Regions from separate parts of the Rhodococcus sp. 320_ES genome, predicted to be linked through region 1. Evidence: riboswitches for the same ligand, from Rfam matches in the RefSeq annotation. Region 1 holds a riboswitch; the other holds the start of a gene.
What was found. Region 1 has a riboswitch for thiamine pyrophosphate ahead of thiO (glycine oxidase ThiO). Riboswitches for the same ligand answer to the same signal wherever they lie in the genome.

Region 1 (7,675 bases):
TCACCGGTCAGCTTCATGAACGCCTCTTCCAGCGAGCCGTGCTGAGACGACAACTCGTGCAACACGATTCCGTGCCTGCCCGCAATGTCGCCGATCGCCTCCGTGGTGGAGTTCACCACCACCAGCGCCGGCTGCACCTCGTCGGCGCGGCTCGGTTCCCGCACGGTCAGACCCGACGACGTCAGTGCGCTGCGCAACGCGTCGAGTTGGGGGCTGCGCACGCGGACCGACGCCTCGGACGCCTGGTCGACGAATTGCTTGACCGACGAATCGGAGATCAGCCGGCCGCGTCCGATCACGATCAGATGCTCGGCCGTCAGCGCCATCTCGGACAGCAGGTGACTCGAGACCAGAACGGTCCGGCCCTCGGAAGCCAACTTGTGCATGAACTTTCGGATCCAGACGATGCCCTCGGGGTCCAGGCCGTTCACCGGCTCGTCGAACAGCAACACCTTCGGATCACCGAGCAGAGCGCCCGCGAGTCCGAGTCGCTGCGACATGCCGAGCGAGAATCCGCCGGCCTTCTGCTTCGCCACCTCCGACAGCCCCACCAGGCGCAGGACCTCGTCGACTCGGGACTTCGGAATGTCGTTGGACGCCGCCATCCACTCGAGGTGTGCGCGAGCGGAACGGTTGGGGTGCACCCACTTCGCGTCGAGGAGAGCGCCGACGGACCGCAACGGCTGCTTCAGCTCGCGGTACGGCTTGCCCTCGATCAGGGCCGATCCAGCGGACGGGGTATCGAGCCCGAGAATCATGCGCATCGTCGTCGATTTGCCGGCGCCGTTCGGTCCGAGGAAGCCCGTGACGATGCCGGGCCTCACCGTGAAGGACAGATTGTCGACCGCCTTCTTGTCACCGAACTGCTTGGTCAGTGATGTCACTTCGATCATGGCTGCAACGATGCCCGCAATCGACGGCGTGCACATCAGCCGAGGGTCGCGTCGAGGTCATCCCTGAGGATGAGATGGACCCTGAGAGGGGTGCGCGCTACTCCAAGCCGCGACTGCGCACCTTCCCTCAGTTCTCACACGTCACAGCATGTGTGGATTGCTGAAACCTGACCAGTCGAGCTGTTCCCGGCAGCTACTCCACCCCCGGCGACGACGCCTGCGCCCAGAACCGCTTCGGAATACGCCCCGCCAACGACGCCTGCCGCCCCGCCACCACGGCCGAGGCCATGGCCGACGCCATGAGCGGCGGATTCTTCGCCCGGGTCACCGCGGTCGCGAGGAGGACCGCGGAACATCCGAGCTCCATGGCCAGCACGGCGTCGCTGGCGGTGCCGATGCCGGCGTCGAGGATCACCGGCACTCCGGCTGCGGCGGTGATCATTTCGATGTTGTGCGGGTTGGCGATGCCCAGTCCGGTTCCGATGGGCGACCCGAGGGGCATCACCGCAGCGCATCCGATGTCCTCGAGCCGACGAGCGAGAACGGGGTCGTCGGTCGTGTAGGGCAGCACCACGAAGCCGTCGTCGACGAGATCCTCCGCAGCAGAGACCAATTCGATGGCGTCGGGCAGCAGTGTCCGCTCGTCGGCGATCACCTCGAGCTTGATCCAGTTCGTCTCCAGCGCCTCGCGGGCCAGTCGTGCCGTCAGCACCGCTTCGGCGGCGCCTCGGCACCCGGCGGTGTTGGGCAGCAGCGCGATACCCAAGCGAGACAACAGGTCCAGCACACCCGTCCCGCCCGACGCGTCGACCCGCCGCAGGGCGACCGTGGTCAGTTCGGTGCCCGACGCGATCAACGCCTCCTCGAGCACCGCCAGGTTCGCCGCACCGCCGGTGCCCATGACGAGGCGGGACGAGAACGTCCGGTCCGCGACCGTGAAGCCGTCATCCACCTTGGACCGCCGTGAGAACGTCGATGCGCCAACCACGTCCGAGTTCGTCGTCCCAGCGCGACTTGGTGTAGACCGCGCCGTCGACCGCGACCGCGATTCCGCGTTCGGGCATCGCGAGAGCGACGAGCATCTGACGCACGGTGGTTCCCGGCGCGAACTCGTGGTCCTCACCGTTGACGGTAACTCCGATCATGAGCGAAACCTTTCCAGTGTGGCCGCTGTGGCTTCGGGCAGCGGCGCCCCGTCGAGTTCGGCGAGAACCGCGTCCGCGGTGAGCGGCGCGTGCAACATGCCGTTACGGCCGTGTCCGGTCGCCACGACCGTCCGGGCGTCGAGTCTGCCGATCAGAGGAACGTTGTCCGGGCTCATCGGACGCAAACCCGCTGCTGCTTCGGCCAATTCGTAGTCGGCGACGCCGGGGAACACGCGTTCGGCGTCGGCGAGCAGATCTCGTACACCGCCGACGGTCACGGTGGTGTCGTCGCCGTGTTCGTATTGCGTTGCGCCGACGACCATTCCGTCGTGGCGAGGAACGAGGTACACCGACCGGCCGTTCACCGACGCCCTGATGGTCCGTGACGGGCCGGCCGACGAACCGGAACGTGCTCGCAGGCGCAGTATTTCGCCCTTCACGGGGCGCACCCGGACCGACGGGCACACGCGTGTTGTGGCCCACCCCGCAGCGAGGACCACCTGATCGGTGGACACCGTGCTCGAATCCTCCACGCGCTCGGGAGACACGTCGACCCCGGCGTCGACGGCGGCGGTCAGCAAGGCATCGACCACCCGACGGTTGTCGACCGCAAGCTCCGCGGGAGCGAGTAGCCCGATCCGAACACTCTGCGAGACAGACGGTTCTGCGGACCGCACGTCCCGGCGCGAGAGAATGTCCACCTGGTGTCCGCGAGCGGACACGAACTCGGCGACGGTGCGAAGATCCTCCGCGTCGGCGGCATCGAAGGCGACGGTGAGAGCGCCGCGCGCGGTGACGAGACCGTCGACGCCCAGGTCCTTGACGAACGTCGGCCATCGCCGCAGCGATTCGGCCCCGAACTCGAGGGGCGCTTCTTCGCCCGGCCAGCCCTCCGACAGGGGTGCGAGCATCCCACCGGCGACGTGGGACGCACCGCGGCCGACCGCGGGATCGGCTATGCGGACAGTCCATCCGGCCCTGGCGGCGCGCCAGGCGATCGACAACCCGATCACGCCGGCGCCGACCACGGTCACCGATTTCATGCTCACGTCCTTGTCTCCCTGCGCCGGCATTACCCGGATCAGGTGGTTACGGTCAGAGCCGTCCGCGGCTCACTCTCAGCCCTGCGATCGACAGGGCTCCCGTGCTGGAACTGTTCCGCCGCTCAGACTACCGTGCGACTCATGACCTCCCCGCGGGAAAGACTGAACTCGGCGCAGCTCTACCTGTGCACCGACGCGCGCCGGGAACTGGGCGACCTCGCCACGTTCATCGAGAAGGCACTGAGCGGCGGCGTCGACATCGTGCAGCTGCGGGACAAGGGTTCGGCGGGCGAGCGAGAGTTCGGTCCGATCGAGGCCAAGGAGGAACTCGCGGCACTCGCGGTGATCTCCGCCGCGTGCCGTCGCCACGGTGCGCTGCTCGCGGTGAACGACCGCGCAGATCTCGCGCTGGCGGCGGGAGCGGACGTGCTGCATCTCGGTCAGGGCGACCTGCCCGTGCACTACGCGCGCCGGATCGTCGGCCCGGACGTGGTGATCGGCCGGTCCACGGCCACCCGCGCGCAGGCGGCGTTGGCCGACATCGAGGACGGCGTCGACTATTTCGCGTCGGGTCCGGTGTGGGCCACGCCGACGAAACCGGGCAAGACTGCGGCCGGCCTGGAAACCGTGCGTGAAGTGGCGGATTCGCTGCCGACGCGGCCGTGGTTCGTGATCGGCGGGGTCAACGCCGAGAACGTAGGCGAGACCCTGGCCGCCGGTGCCACCCGCATCTGCGTCGTCCGGGCCATCACGCAGGCGCGCGATCCGCAGGCCGCGGCACGCGAACTCAAGAACGCGTTGCGGTAACACCCAGCGCCGATGGACCGACCGCGTCCACCCCGTCGGGCAGGCGCCGACGCAACCCTCGGTCGGCCGTGACCACCACGGTGGGACCGGCTGCCCGCGACGCCAATTCGACCACCGTGTCGTCGCCTCCGGAGCGCGCGACGACGGTCGTGACGGCCGGGTGCTGGGACACCGCTGACGCGGCGTCGCCTTCGAGCACAGCGACGATGGTCGAGACGTATCCGAACGAGCCCGAGGGCAGCTCCATCGTCCGCGGAAGAGACGCGGCCAGGTCCGCCAGAACCGCGGTGGTCGCACTCGCCCGATCGCGCCACCACGCCGAGTCGCCCGATTTCTCTCCGACCGCTCCGAGGTAGTTCGCGGTGTCGAGAACGACGTCGACGGCGGCCGCCCGCAGCGTCGGCCAACTGACGGCGAAGGCCGGATGCAGAGGCAGCGCGTCCACGTCCGCTTCGGCAACCCAGCGCAGTTCGGTGCTCTCGCCGTTCGGAACCGTCGCCAACGCGTGATCGGCGTCGGCGACGACGGTCGTGTAGGACCATCCGCTGTCGGAGGTGGCCGTGACTCGCGCGGCCCGCACCTCGAGTTGGGATTCGGTGATGCCGGCTTCCTCGCCGGCCTCGCGTACGGCGGCGTCGACGGGTGACTCGTGGCTGTCCATCGCGCCGCCGGGCAGTGCCCACGTGCCGCCTTGGTGCGACCAGGCAGCGCGGTGTTGCAGCAGGACCATCGACCGTCGTTCCTGGTCGGGAGCGCGGAGCAGGAGTCCGGCGGCGCCGTTGCGACCCCAGTGCCGGGTTCCGTCGGCGCCGAATACCCACCCGTCCCCGTCGCCTCGCACCCTTGCCCCCGCCCGTCGTCGCCGTCGCATTTCGTCGAAGACCAGACTAACGCTGCGCCGGCCATGACCGATCTTCGTCGAGGAGCATTCGCCAAGCGGTACGAGCAGGTCCTCTTGGCTTTATGCTCGAGAACCGGGCGCAGCAGCAGAAGGGACGCGAGGTGTACGTGCAGACGAGTGGGCTCGCGCTTCCGCGAGCAGCGTCCACTCGTTCCGAACGGTCGGAGATTCTGCATTCGACGCCGATCAAGCTGATCGCCGTCGGAGTTCTCGTGGCCGCGACGCTCATCACCACCGCCGTCGTCACCACCTTCGCCGTGGCCGATCGGCAGAACACCCTCGCCACCGTCCTGTCCCGCACCGAGCCCCTGTCCGACGCCGCGCAGAATTTGTACGGGCAGTTGTCCGTCGCCGACGCCGCTGCCGCGACCGCCTTCCTCTCCGGCGGGCTCGAACCGGCCGCGGTGCGAGACCGCTACTCCGACGCCGTCACCTCGGCGGCGGGTGAGGTGGTGCGCGCGTCGACGGGGCTCGACGCCGGGGATTCAGCGTCGCAGTCGACCCTCGCGAAGATCTCGTCCAGCCTGCCGATCTACGCCGGGATCATCGAGACCGCCCGCACCAACAACCGCGTCGGCAACCCAGTGGGCGCCGCCTACCTCGCCGAGGCGTCGACCCTGATGCAGACGTCGATTCTTCCGTGGGCCGAGGACCTTCACAGCACCAAGTCCGACGACGTCCGTGCGGCGCAGGAGCAGTTCGATCGGCCGCCCTGGCTGTCCCTCGTCCTGGTGGTGCTGTCGATCGTCGTTCTCGTTGCGGCGCAACGCTTCGTCTCGCGGCGGACGCACCGCACCCTCAACCCGGGACTCGCTCTGGGAAGCGTCGCGATGGTGGTGCTGTTCGTCTGGATGCTCGTCGTCGGACTCATCTCGTCGAGCTCGACCAACCGGGCCCTCGTCCGCGGCGCCGAACCCGTCGATCGACTCACCAGCGGCCGAATCCTGGCTCAGCAGGCCAGAACCGACGAAACCATCGGCATGGCGCGGCGCGGCGGGGTCAACGATTACGAGCAGTCGTACACCGCGGCCATTCAGAGTCTGAACGGAGTGTTGTTCAGCCTGCAGCAGGACAAGTCGCTGGACAACACCCGAATCGACGCATCGCTGAGCTTGGTCGACCAGTGGACGAAATCGCACGAGCGCATGAATGCCTCACTGGCGGTCGGTGATTTCGCCACCGCGGTCGCCATCGCCACCGGAACGAACGACGGCAACTCGGCCGACATCTTCGCCGCACTCGACGACGAGTTGGTCCAGGAGATCGACGTGTCGCGAGAAGAGCTGCGCAGCAACATCGCTCGCGCCGCCTCCGTGCTCGACGGGTTGACCGTGGGCATTTCGGTCCTCGCGGGAGGCTCCCTCATCGCTGTCGCGGGCGGCCTCGGTGTGCGGCTGAGGGAGTACCTGTGAGACGGCGACTCGCACTGCTCGCGATGGCCGCGGCTCTGGCCCTGGCCGGATGCGCCGAGGTCACACCGGTTCCCGCGAGTCCCGAGTCGACGACGCCGCCCGCACCGTTGCCCGACGGAACCTCGATCGTCACCGACGTCGTCGCGCCCGAACCACACCCTGTGGACTGTGGGAATCCGGTGGCGAGTCTGCGTCCGCGCGTGACCGTGCCCGCGGGCGCACCGCCTCCCGCGACGCCGAACGTCGACGCGATCCGCTCGCGCGGGCGTCTGATCGTCGGGCTCGACACCGGCAGCAACCTGTTCAGCTTCCGCGATCCCCTCACCGGCGACGTGGAAGGTTTCGACGTCGACATCGCCCACGAGGTGGCCCGCGATCTGTTCGGCGACCCCAACCGGATCGAGTTCCGCATCCTGTCCTCGTTGGCCCGCACCAGCGCCCTCGTGAACGCCGACGTCGACGTCGTGGTCAAGACCATGTCCATCAATTGCGAACGGCGCCAGCAGGTTGCGTTCTCCACCGTCTACTACCAGGCCGATCAGCGCATTCTCGCGGTGAAGGGGTCGGGCATCAACAGTGCGGGCGACCTCGGCGGCAAACGGGTCTGCGTCGCGAGCGGCACCACTTCCCAGTCCCGCATCCAGGTTCTGCAACCGCCGGCGCAGATCATTTCCGTTCCCAGCTGGGCGGACTGCCTGGTGGTTCTGCAGCAGCGCGAAGTCGACGCGGTCAGCACCGACGACTCCATCCTCGCCGGCCTCGCCGCGCAGGATCCGTACCTCGAGATCGTCGGCGGCAGCCTCGGCGCCGAACCGTACGGAATCGGAATGACCAAGGGCCACGACGATCTGGTCCGGTTCGTGAACGGAACGTTGGAACGCATCCGGTCCGACGGCACTTGGAACACCATCTACAACCGCTGGCTGTCCGTCCTCGGAACCTCCCCCGGTCCCCCCTACCCCACGTACAGCGACTGACGCCGTGGACGAGACCGGAGACGATCAGGCGACGCGGGCCGCCGAGCGCCCCGTTCCTGACGACGCTCGAAACGATGGGGCCACCGTTGCGTCACTACGCGCTGCACCACCGGATTTCGACGACGAACTGGAAGGCACCCGAGCGGTCGTTCGCGAGGTTCCGTCACGGCCGTCACGACGGTCGCGCTCGGCCCGCAATCGCACGACGGGCATGCGTCGTCGACTCGGCGGCGGTCTCGTCGCCATCCCGCGGATCGAGGTCGTCGACCCGTCGACCGCCGTCATGGCCGACCCTCGAGTCCCCGAGAGCAAGCGGTTCTGCTGGAAGTGCAACGCACCGGTCGGTCGCAGTATCGACGGCCGCCCCGCGCGTCCCGCCGGTGAGTGCGCCAAGTGCGGAACGCATTTCGACTTCTCGCCGCTGCTCGAGCCCGGTGAGATGGTGGCCGGGCAGTACGAGGTCCAAGGCTGCATCGCGCACGGTGGCCTCGGGTGGA
Region 2 (7,675 bases), on a different contig from region 1:
CCCGCCCTGTCGGCGGACGCGCGAATCACGTTGGCACGCATGCATCAACGACTCAGCGATCCGGAGCGGGCTCGGCAGCTGCTGGCGGAATCGGCGTCGCTCGCGGAGCAGGACGGCGAGGTGGGTACGCACATTCGATCGTTGATGAACATCGGAATGTTCGACCTGGACGAGGGTGACTTCACCTCTGCTCTGCGCTCGCTCGCGTCGGCTGTCTCGGTCGCGGAAGAGTCGGGGCGGGCGTGGAATCCCTACGCGACCCTGGCGCGCGTGCACGAGGGCACGGTCCTGTTCTACGTCGGCGAATGGGACCGAGTTCTGCAGATCGCCGATGCGACGGGCCGAGACGCACCGGCCTTGGCGCGAGCGCAACTGCGCGCGGCCGTGCTACCCGTGCGCGCGGCGCGAGGTGACGACACGGTGGTCGACGATGTCGACGCCGTGTGGGAATACGGCTCCCAGGACGGGCTGATCACCCTGCAGTGTGCGTCGGCGCTGTTCGATCTCAACATGTTTCACGGACGTAGTGCCGCGGCGATCGACGCCGTCACGAGCGGCGTCGCGTCGATTGCGAAGCAGTGGCACAACCCGTGGTTCGCCGCACGGTTGCGGCTCAGCACGCTCGGCGCGCGAGCGGTCCGGGCCGGGCTGCAGAGCGGAGCCCTCACGCCGGACGATGCGCGAGAGAAAGCGTCGGCGTTCATCGTCGACGGGCGTATCACCCTCGACTACGCGCACTCGTTCGGCGGCGAGACGGGATGGGAAAGTCGCGCTTGGGCAGCGCGATTGGCTGCGGAGGAGTTGCACATCACTGCGCTGCTCGATCATTCGGACCAAGAGCCTGCACGTCGGGCGTGGCGTGAGACGGCGGCGCTCTTCGCCCGGCAACCCTACGAACGCGCTCGATGCCTGCTCGAAGCCGGTGACGTCGAGTCACGTCGCGTCGCGCACGAGATCTACGCAGCGCTGAAGATCCCCACCGAGCGCGAGGTGGCGACGGAATCGGCCTCGGACGCGCTCACACCACGCGAGCGTGACGTGCTCGACCTGATCACCGAGGGATTGACCAACAAGCAGATCGCCGATCGGTTGTTCATCAGCGTCAAGACGGTGAGCGTGCACGTGTCGAACGTGCTGTCCAAACTCGGCGTCCGCAACCGGACCGAGGCAGCGCGGGTGAAGCGCTAAGCCAACAGGTCCGTGTATTTGTCAGACGAGGCAATGAAATCGCGGACGAACCAGCACGTCGGCACCACTTTCGCGCCGGCGTCTCGGGTGTCGTCGAGCGCGAACTCGGTGATCTTCGCGGCGAGCCCGCGGCCACGGAACTCCGGCAGGGTGACCGTGTGATTGAAGTCGCGCACCCCGTCGTGCTCGACGTAGTCCGAGTAACCGGCCAAGGTGTCGCCGTCGAAGATCTCGAACCGCTGACGGTCCTGCTGGTGTTCGACCCGTGTCGTCATGGGTGCCAATCTACGCCCGGAGCAGGGCGAGCAATTCTCGTTCGTGCTCGACGAACGCGGGCGAGGTGATCACGTCCACGCCGCGGGGCCGAGGCAACTCGATCGACAGCTCGGCCACCACGCGAGAAGGTCGGTGCGACAACACGATCACCCGATCGGAGAGGTAGATCGCCTCGCGGATGTCGTGGGTGATCATCAGCACCGTCCACCGATATTGCTGCCACACACCCTGCAGCCAGTCCTGCATCGACGTTCGGGTGAGCGAATCGAGTGCTCCGAACGGTTCGTCGAGCAGGAGGACGTCGCGACCCTGCACCACGGTCCGCAGCAGTGCGGCGCGCTGGCGCATACCGCCGGACAGCTCGCGCGGGCGCGCACTTTCGAATCCCCCGAGTCCGAAGACGGGGAACAGTTCTCGGGCCCGGCTCCGCGCGTCGTTCTTGCTCACGCCCTGTACCTCGAGACCGAGGGTGGTGTTGTCGAGAATCGACCGCCACGGGAACAGCAGGTCCTTTTGCGGCATGTATCCGCAGCGGGGGGCGTCGACGGTTCCCGCGTCGGGGGAGTCCAGTCCGGCCAGCACGTTGAAGATGGTGCTCTTGCCGCAGCCGCTCGGCCCGATGATCGAGACGAACTCGCCGGGGCGGGCGGTCAGGTCGATCCCGTCCAGCACCGGTGTGCCGGGGTAGGACTTGACGACCCCGTCGAGCGTGACCGTCATGATGCCTCCGCCAGAATCCACGGAGCCACGATCCGCTCCACCGCGTACGTCAGCAGGAAGAGCACGATGCTGAGGACGGCGGTGACCACCACCGCGGCGAGCACCAGATCGGTGCGGAACGAGTTCTTCTGCTGACTCATGTAGATGCCCAGACCCGATGTGGCCCCGACGTATTCGGAGAACACCGCACCGACCACGGCGTAGGTGATACCGATGCGCAGCGAGGTGAAGAATCGCGGCATGGCGGAGGGAAGGCGTACGTACCGGAACACCTGACGGCGCGAGGCGCCCATGCTGCGCAACAGCCGCCCAGCGTCTCGATCAGCAGAACCGAACCCCTCGATCAGTCCGAGCGCCATGGGGAAGAACGTCACCAGCGCCACCACCAACAATTTCGGTGCGGTGCCGAAGCCGAACCAGATGATCATCAGCGGCGCTATCGCGATGATCGGCAGCGTCTGCGACACGACGAAGAGTGGAACGAGCGCACGCCGCAGCCACGGCGAGAAATCCACGAGCACAGCGAGAACCCAGGCGACCGTGAGGGAGAGTGCGAAGCCGAGAAGAGTGACCTGCAGGGTCGACCACGCGTGCCCGGCGATCACGTCACGTTGCGCCCAGCCCTGAGAGACGACCCGCGTCGGCGTCGGCAGGATCTGGGGCCGCACCCCGGCGACGCCGACGTACACCTGCCACACCGCGAGCAGAACGACGACAACCACCAGCGCCGGCGCGAACCGGCTCCACCGGTCAGTTCTGTGCGAGGTAGTCATCGGTGAAGTACGTCGACCAGTCCGGCTCGGACGTCAGCGGTGCGCCGCTCTGGTCGGTCAGGACGCCTGCCTTGTAGAGGAAGTCCGAATACCCCGTCCACTGTTGGAGAGTCTGGGTGCCGACGCGGCCGTCGGCGTCGCGCATGTACTTCTCGGCCAACATCTTCTGGCTTTCGCGCACCAGATCTTCGTCGGTGAATGCGCCGGGATTCGCGTCGATCAGGTCCTGCGCCGCCTTGTCAGGGTTGTCGGCGGCGAACTGATACCCCTTCTGCAGGGCCTGCACGAACTTTCGCGCCTCGTCGGGATGGTCCGCGAGCCATTGTTCGTTGCCGTTGACGACGATCGCGTACGCGTCGGGGAATCCGTAATCGGTGTACTGGAAGTACTTCATGGGCGTGCCGGCGCGCTGAGCTTCGAGCCCTTCCCATGCGTCGTAGGACACCGTGAAGTCGGCGTCGCCGTTGTAGACCGCCTCGTACGCGGACGTACCGAGCACGACCGTCTTGAAGTCACCGCTTCCGCCGTCGTTCGCGATGACCTGTTTCAGGGTCGCGTCCTCGCCGGCGTCGCCGAATCCGGCGTATGTCTTGCCGGACAAATCTTTCGGGCTGCGGATGTCGTCGCGATCGGCGCGCACTCCGATGCCGGTCGCCCAATGTTGCAGCGGCGCAAGCACGGACACGGTGCGCGCGCCCGCGGCCTTGGCGAACGTGGCCGAGCTCTGGAAGCTGATGCCGAACTCTGCGTTACCCGCGTCGACGAGAGTGTCGGGCGAGGTGTTGTTGTAGGGCAGGACGTTCACGTTCAGTCCGGCGTCCGCGAAGTATCCCTCCTGCTGGGCGACGAAGAGACCCGTGTGATTGGTGTTCGGGGTCCAGTCGAGGGCGAAGTCGATGGTCTCGGGACTGTCCGCGTTCGACCCGGCGCAACCGGTCAGGACCGACGCCGCAACGGCCACGAGTGCGATCAGCCGCTTCACGATGCGGGCCAGGGCTGGGGGAACAGGGCGGTGTCCCAGAACAGGAGCTCGTACCGCATGGCGACGACGAAGGCGTCGGCCATCTTCTCGCGCTCGACGTCCGTCGCGGATTGCGCTGCGGTATCGACCAATTCGCGTGCTCGACCCGCCGAGTCCTGAAACTCCTCGGCGTCGTAGGTGGTGACCCAGCGGGCGTACGGGTGATCCGGGTCGCGCGCCAGGACGTTCTGCGCGGACGCGGCGAGACCGCGGCCCACGTCCGCGTAGATCCAGAAGCACGGGAGTACGGCTGCCGCGGCGACTCCGAAGGACTCGGTGGCGGCCGCGGCGATCAGGTAGGAGACGTACCCCAAACACACCTGTGAGTGATTTCCGCCCCCGGAGGGGCGGTTTTCGCTCACAGGGAGGAGGGACGTGTGCAGCGACTTCTCGACCACAGCGGCCGTGGCCGCCGACGTGGCCCAGAAGGCGCCGCTCTCCGAGTCGGGAGCACGGGAGGCGAGAAGCGCGAGAGCCTTCGCGTATCCCTCGAGGTAGAGGGCGTCCTGCTCGATGTAGTGGTGGAACGCGTCCAGCGGAAGCGTCCCGTCACCGAGCCGTCGGAGAAATTCGAGTTCGTCGATCTGTTTGCGTAGAACAGCGGTCTGTTGCCACAGATCGTCGGTGAAGCGCGCGCCAGGTACAGCAGTCACAGCAGTGACATCCCTTCGTCAGCATTACCTGCATCAGGTTCTCGGGTGTCATCTCAGCCTTGCCGTCAAAGGCAAAGCACCCCGTGTCAAAGAACTGCCTCAACATAACACCATCCGGTGTCAGGCCTTCATGTCCTCCAATTCCATGCCCTTGGTCTCGGGAATGTTGCGCTTGACGAAGAAGAAGGACACCGCCGCGAAGAAGGCGAAGCCGCCGTACACGATCGAGAGTCCGACCATCTCCGTGAGCGACGGGAAGAGCAGCGAGATGACGAAGTTCGCGATCCAGTTCGCCGCGGTGCCGATTCCGAGCGCCATCGCGCGCATCCGGTTGGGGAACATCTCACCGAGCAGCACCCACATGACCGGGCCCCAGGTGGAGGCGAAGAAGATGACGAACAGGTTCGCGCCGATCAGCGCGACGACACCCCACGGGCTGGGCAGGCTGACGTTGTCGCCGCTGCCGATCTGCTGCGAGAACGCGACGGCGGCCATGACGAGGCCGACGAACATGCCGATCGACCCGGCCATCAACAGGTTTCGTCGGCCGACGCGGTCGACGAACAGGATCGCCACGAACGTCATGGCGACGTTGATGACCGAGGTGATCACCGACGTCGTGAAGGACTGATCCTCGGTGAAGCCGACCGACTTCCACAGCGTGGTCGAGTAGTAGAAGATCGCGTTGATGCCGACGAACTGCTGCAGAACGGCCATCACGATGCCGACCCACACCAACGGGTGCAGCCCGAACTTCGGTCCGCGGATGTCGGCGAACGACGACTTCTGCTCGGCCCGCAGGGTCAGCCGAATCTCGTGGATGCGCTCGTTGGGGTGCAGCTCGCCGGTGATGTTCGCCAGAATTTCGGCGGCTTCCTCGTCGAGGTGCTTGCCGACCAGGTAGCGGGGCGATTCCGGGATGAGCAGGGAGAGCACGCCGTAGATGACGGCGGGGACGACGCCGACGAGGAACATCCACCGCCACGCCTCCATGCCGAACCAGAGATCGTTGGACGCGCCGCCTGCGGTGTTCGCGAGGACCGCGTCGGAGAGCAGTGCGGCGAAGATGCCGATGGTGATGGCGAGCTGCTGCAGCGACGCGAGCGACCCGCGCATGCGTGCCGGTGCGATCTCCGCGATGTAGGCGGGCGCGATCACGGACGCGATACCGATTCCCAGGCCGCCGAGCACACGCCAGAGCATGAGGTCGGGAACGCTGAAGGCGATGCCGGAGCCGATGGAGCTGATGATGAAGAGCGCAGAGCCGAGGAGCATCACCTTCTTGCGACCCCAGCGGTCGGACAGGGAGCCGGCGAACCAGGCGCCGGCCGCGCACCCGAGGAGTGCGATGGCCACGGTGAACCCGGTGAAGAACTTGCCGAGCCCGAAGTTGCCCTGAATGGAATCGACAGCGCCGTTGATGACCGAGCTGTCGAATCCGAAGAGGAAACCACCGACGGCGGCAGCGACGGTGACGCCGATAACCTTGGCCGTGTGGTTGGCTGACGCCTGAGTGGTCATGCTGCGCCTACTTCGATCGAGTATTGGTTACTTTTCGCACCATACGCCCGAAGAATTGCGCTGCGGTCAGAAGACCCGGAATGCATTGTTCGACACGGTGAATCCGTGCTCGCCTCTGTCCGTGCAGGTGACCCCTGTCGACTCGTCCACCGCACACGTGAAGCCGTCGGCCGACAGCGGAGCACCGTAGGGAAGCTCCTGCGCCGGGCCGTCGAGGTTCGTGTACTTCGGATCGCCGAGGCTGACGAACCGGCCGGGTTCGCCGCCGCCGACCTCGATGGAGTTCGGAAACACCGACGTTCCGGGTGCGCCGCTGCCCTCCACTTTCGGGGCGTCGGCGGGGAGGTCGCCCTGGCACCCCGCCGCGGGTTGAGCCCCGCCCGTGATGATGGCGCAGTTGAACTTGCCGCTCGGTGAGGTGAAAAAGTAACTGCCCGAGACGGATCCGGCGTACTTCGACGGATCGACGGCGGGGGCCGCTGTCGACGTGGTCGTCGTGGTCGACATGTTGGTGGTCGTGCTGGTGCTGCTGCTGGATGTCGTCGTCGTCGTCGACGTTCGTGCGGGTGTGGTGGTCGGTGCGCTGGAGGTTGCCGTGATCGGCGGGCGGCCGTCCCCTCGGGGATTTCCCTCGACGGTGGTGCCCCCGCACCCGGTGAGCAGCGCGGCAGCGGCGAGTCCGACGACGAGTGCCCTGCCCCCACACCTGTTGGCCATGATCGAAACCGTAGCCGCTTCCGAATCAATGATGTGCAGACGACATTGCAGAAAACCGGCGGCGCGCCCGCAGACGTGGTGTGGGAGCGCTACATGAACCCGCTGATGTGGACGTCCTGGGCGCCGCAGATTCGCGGAGTCGACGCCAGCGACAACCGTCTGCGCGACGGCACCACCGGCACCGTCTACGGGCCGCTGGCCGTCAAGGCCAACTTCGAGGTACTCGTCGTCGACGAGCCGGCTCGCACCTGGCTGTGGCGCGCGTGGGTCGGCCCCGAGTCGCTCGGCCTCACACTCGAGCACGGCGTTCAGGATGCGGTGCGCGGAACGGGGCAACGCGGAACCCGAACGTGGTTGACCGTCAGTGGCCTCGCCCCGCTGGTACTGGGCTACTCGCCCGCCGCCTACCTCGCGCTCGGCCGCCTCGTCGCCTGACCGCGTTGCCTACGATGGATTCGGTGAAATCCGATTCCATCGTCGTCGACACGCCGTCCGGTCCGGTCCGCGGATACGCCGAGGGCGACATCGTCAGCTGGAAGGGCATACCCTTCGCCGCTCCGCCCGTCGGCGATCTCCGCTTTCGGGCGCCCGTGGCCCGCGAGCCGTGGCAGGACGTACTCGACGGCAAGCACTTCGGAGAGATGGCGCCGCAGGGACGCGACGGTCCCGTCCCGATGGATCCCAAGATGGTCATCGGGGAGGACTGCCTGTCGCTCAACGTGTGGGCGCCGCGCCCCGACGGTGTCCGTCGTCCGGTCATGGTCTGGATTCACGGAGGCGCTTACGCGTTGGGTTCGTCGGCCCAG

Region 2: another riboswitch for thiamine pyrophosphate. It lies ahead of AC59JP_RS22375 (TenA family protein); the one in region 1 lies ahead of thiO (glycine oxidase ThiO).

What each region holds. Positions count from the first base shown of each region.
Region 1 covers NZ_JCAWAG010000004.1:628,993-636,667, forward strand. The annotation lists gene AC59JP_RS17410 (ABC transporter ATP-binding protein) at 1-893, opposite strand, end outside; gene AC59JP_RS17415 (thiazole synthase) at 1,087-1,845, opposite strand; gene thiS (sulfur carrier protein ThiS) at 1,838-2,038, opposite strand; gene thiO (glycine oxidase ThiO) at 2,035-3,081, opposite strand; TPP riboswitch at 3,079-3,194, opposite strand; gene thiE (thiamine phosphate synthase) at 3,223-3,888, shown strand; gene AC59JP_RS17435 (NUDIX hydrolase) at 3,869-4,729, opposite strand; gene AC59JP_RS17440 (GlnX family signal transduction membrane protein) at 4,852-6,201, shown strand; gene AC59JP_RS17445 (glutamate ABC transporter substrate-binding protein) at 6,225-7,178, shown strand; gene AC59JP_RS17450 (serine/threonine-protein kinase) at 7,183-7,675, shown strand, end outside.
Region 2 covers NZ_JCAWAG010000007.1:117,491-125,165, forward strand. The annotation lists gene AC59JP_RS22350 (helix-turn-helix transcriptional regulator) at 1-1,188, shown strand, start outside; gene AC59JP_RS22355 (GNAT family N-acetyltransferase) at 1,185-1,463, opposite strand; gene AC59JP_RS22360 (ABC transporter ATP-binding protein) at 1,474-2,184, opposite strand; gene AC59JP_RS22365 (ABC transporter permease) at 2,181-2,957, opposite strand; gene AC59JP_RS22370 (ABC transporter substrate-binding protein) at 2,935-3,939, opposite strand; gene AC59JP_RS22375 (TenA family protein) at 3,936-4,631, opposite strand; TPP riboswitch at 4,625-4,725, opposite strand; gene AC59JP_RS22380 (sugar porter family MFS transporter) at 4,752-6,176, opposite strand; gene AC59JP_RS22385 (hypothetical protein) at 6,219-6,869, opposite strand; gene AC59JP_RS22390 (SRPBCC family protein) at 6,903-7,304, shown strand; gene AC59JP_RS22395 (carboxylesterase/lipase family protein) at 7,319-7,675, shown strand, end outside.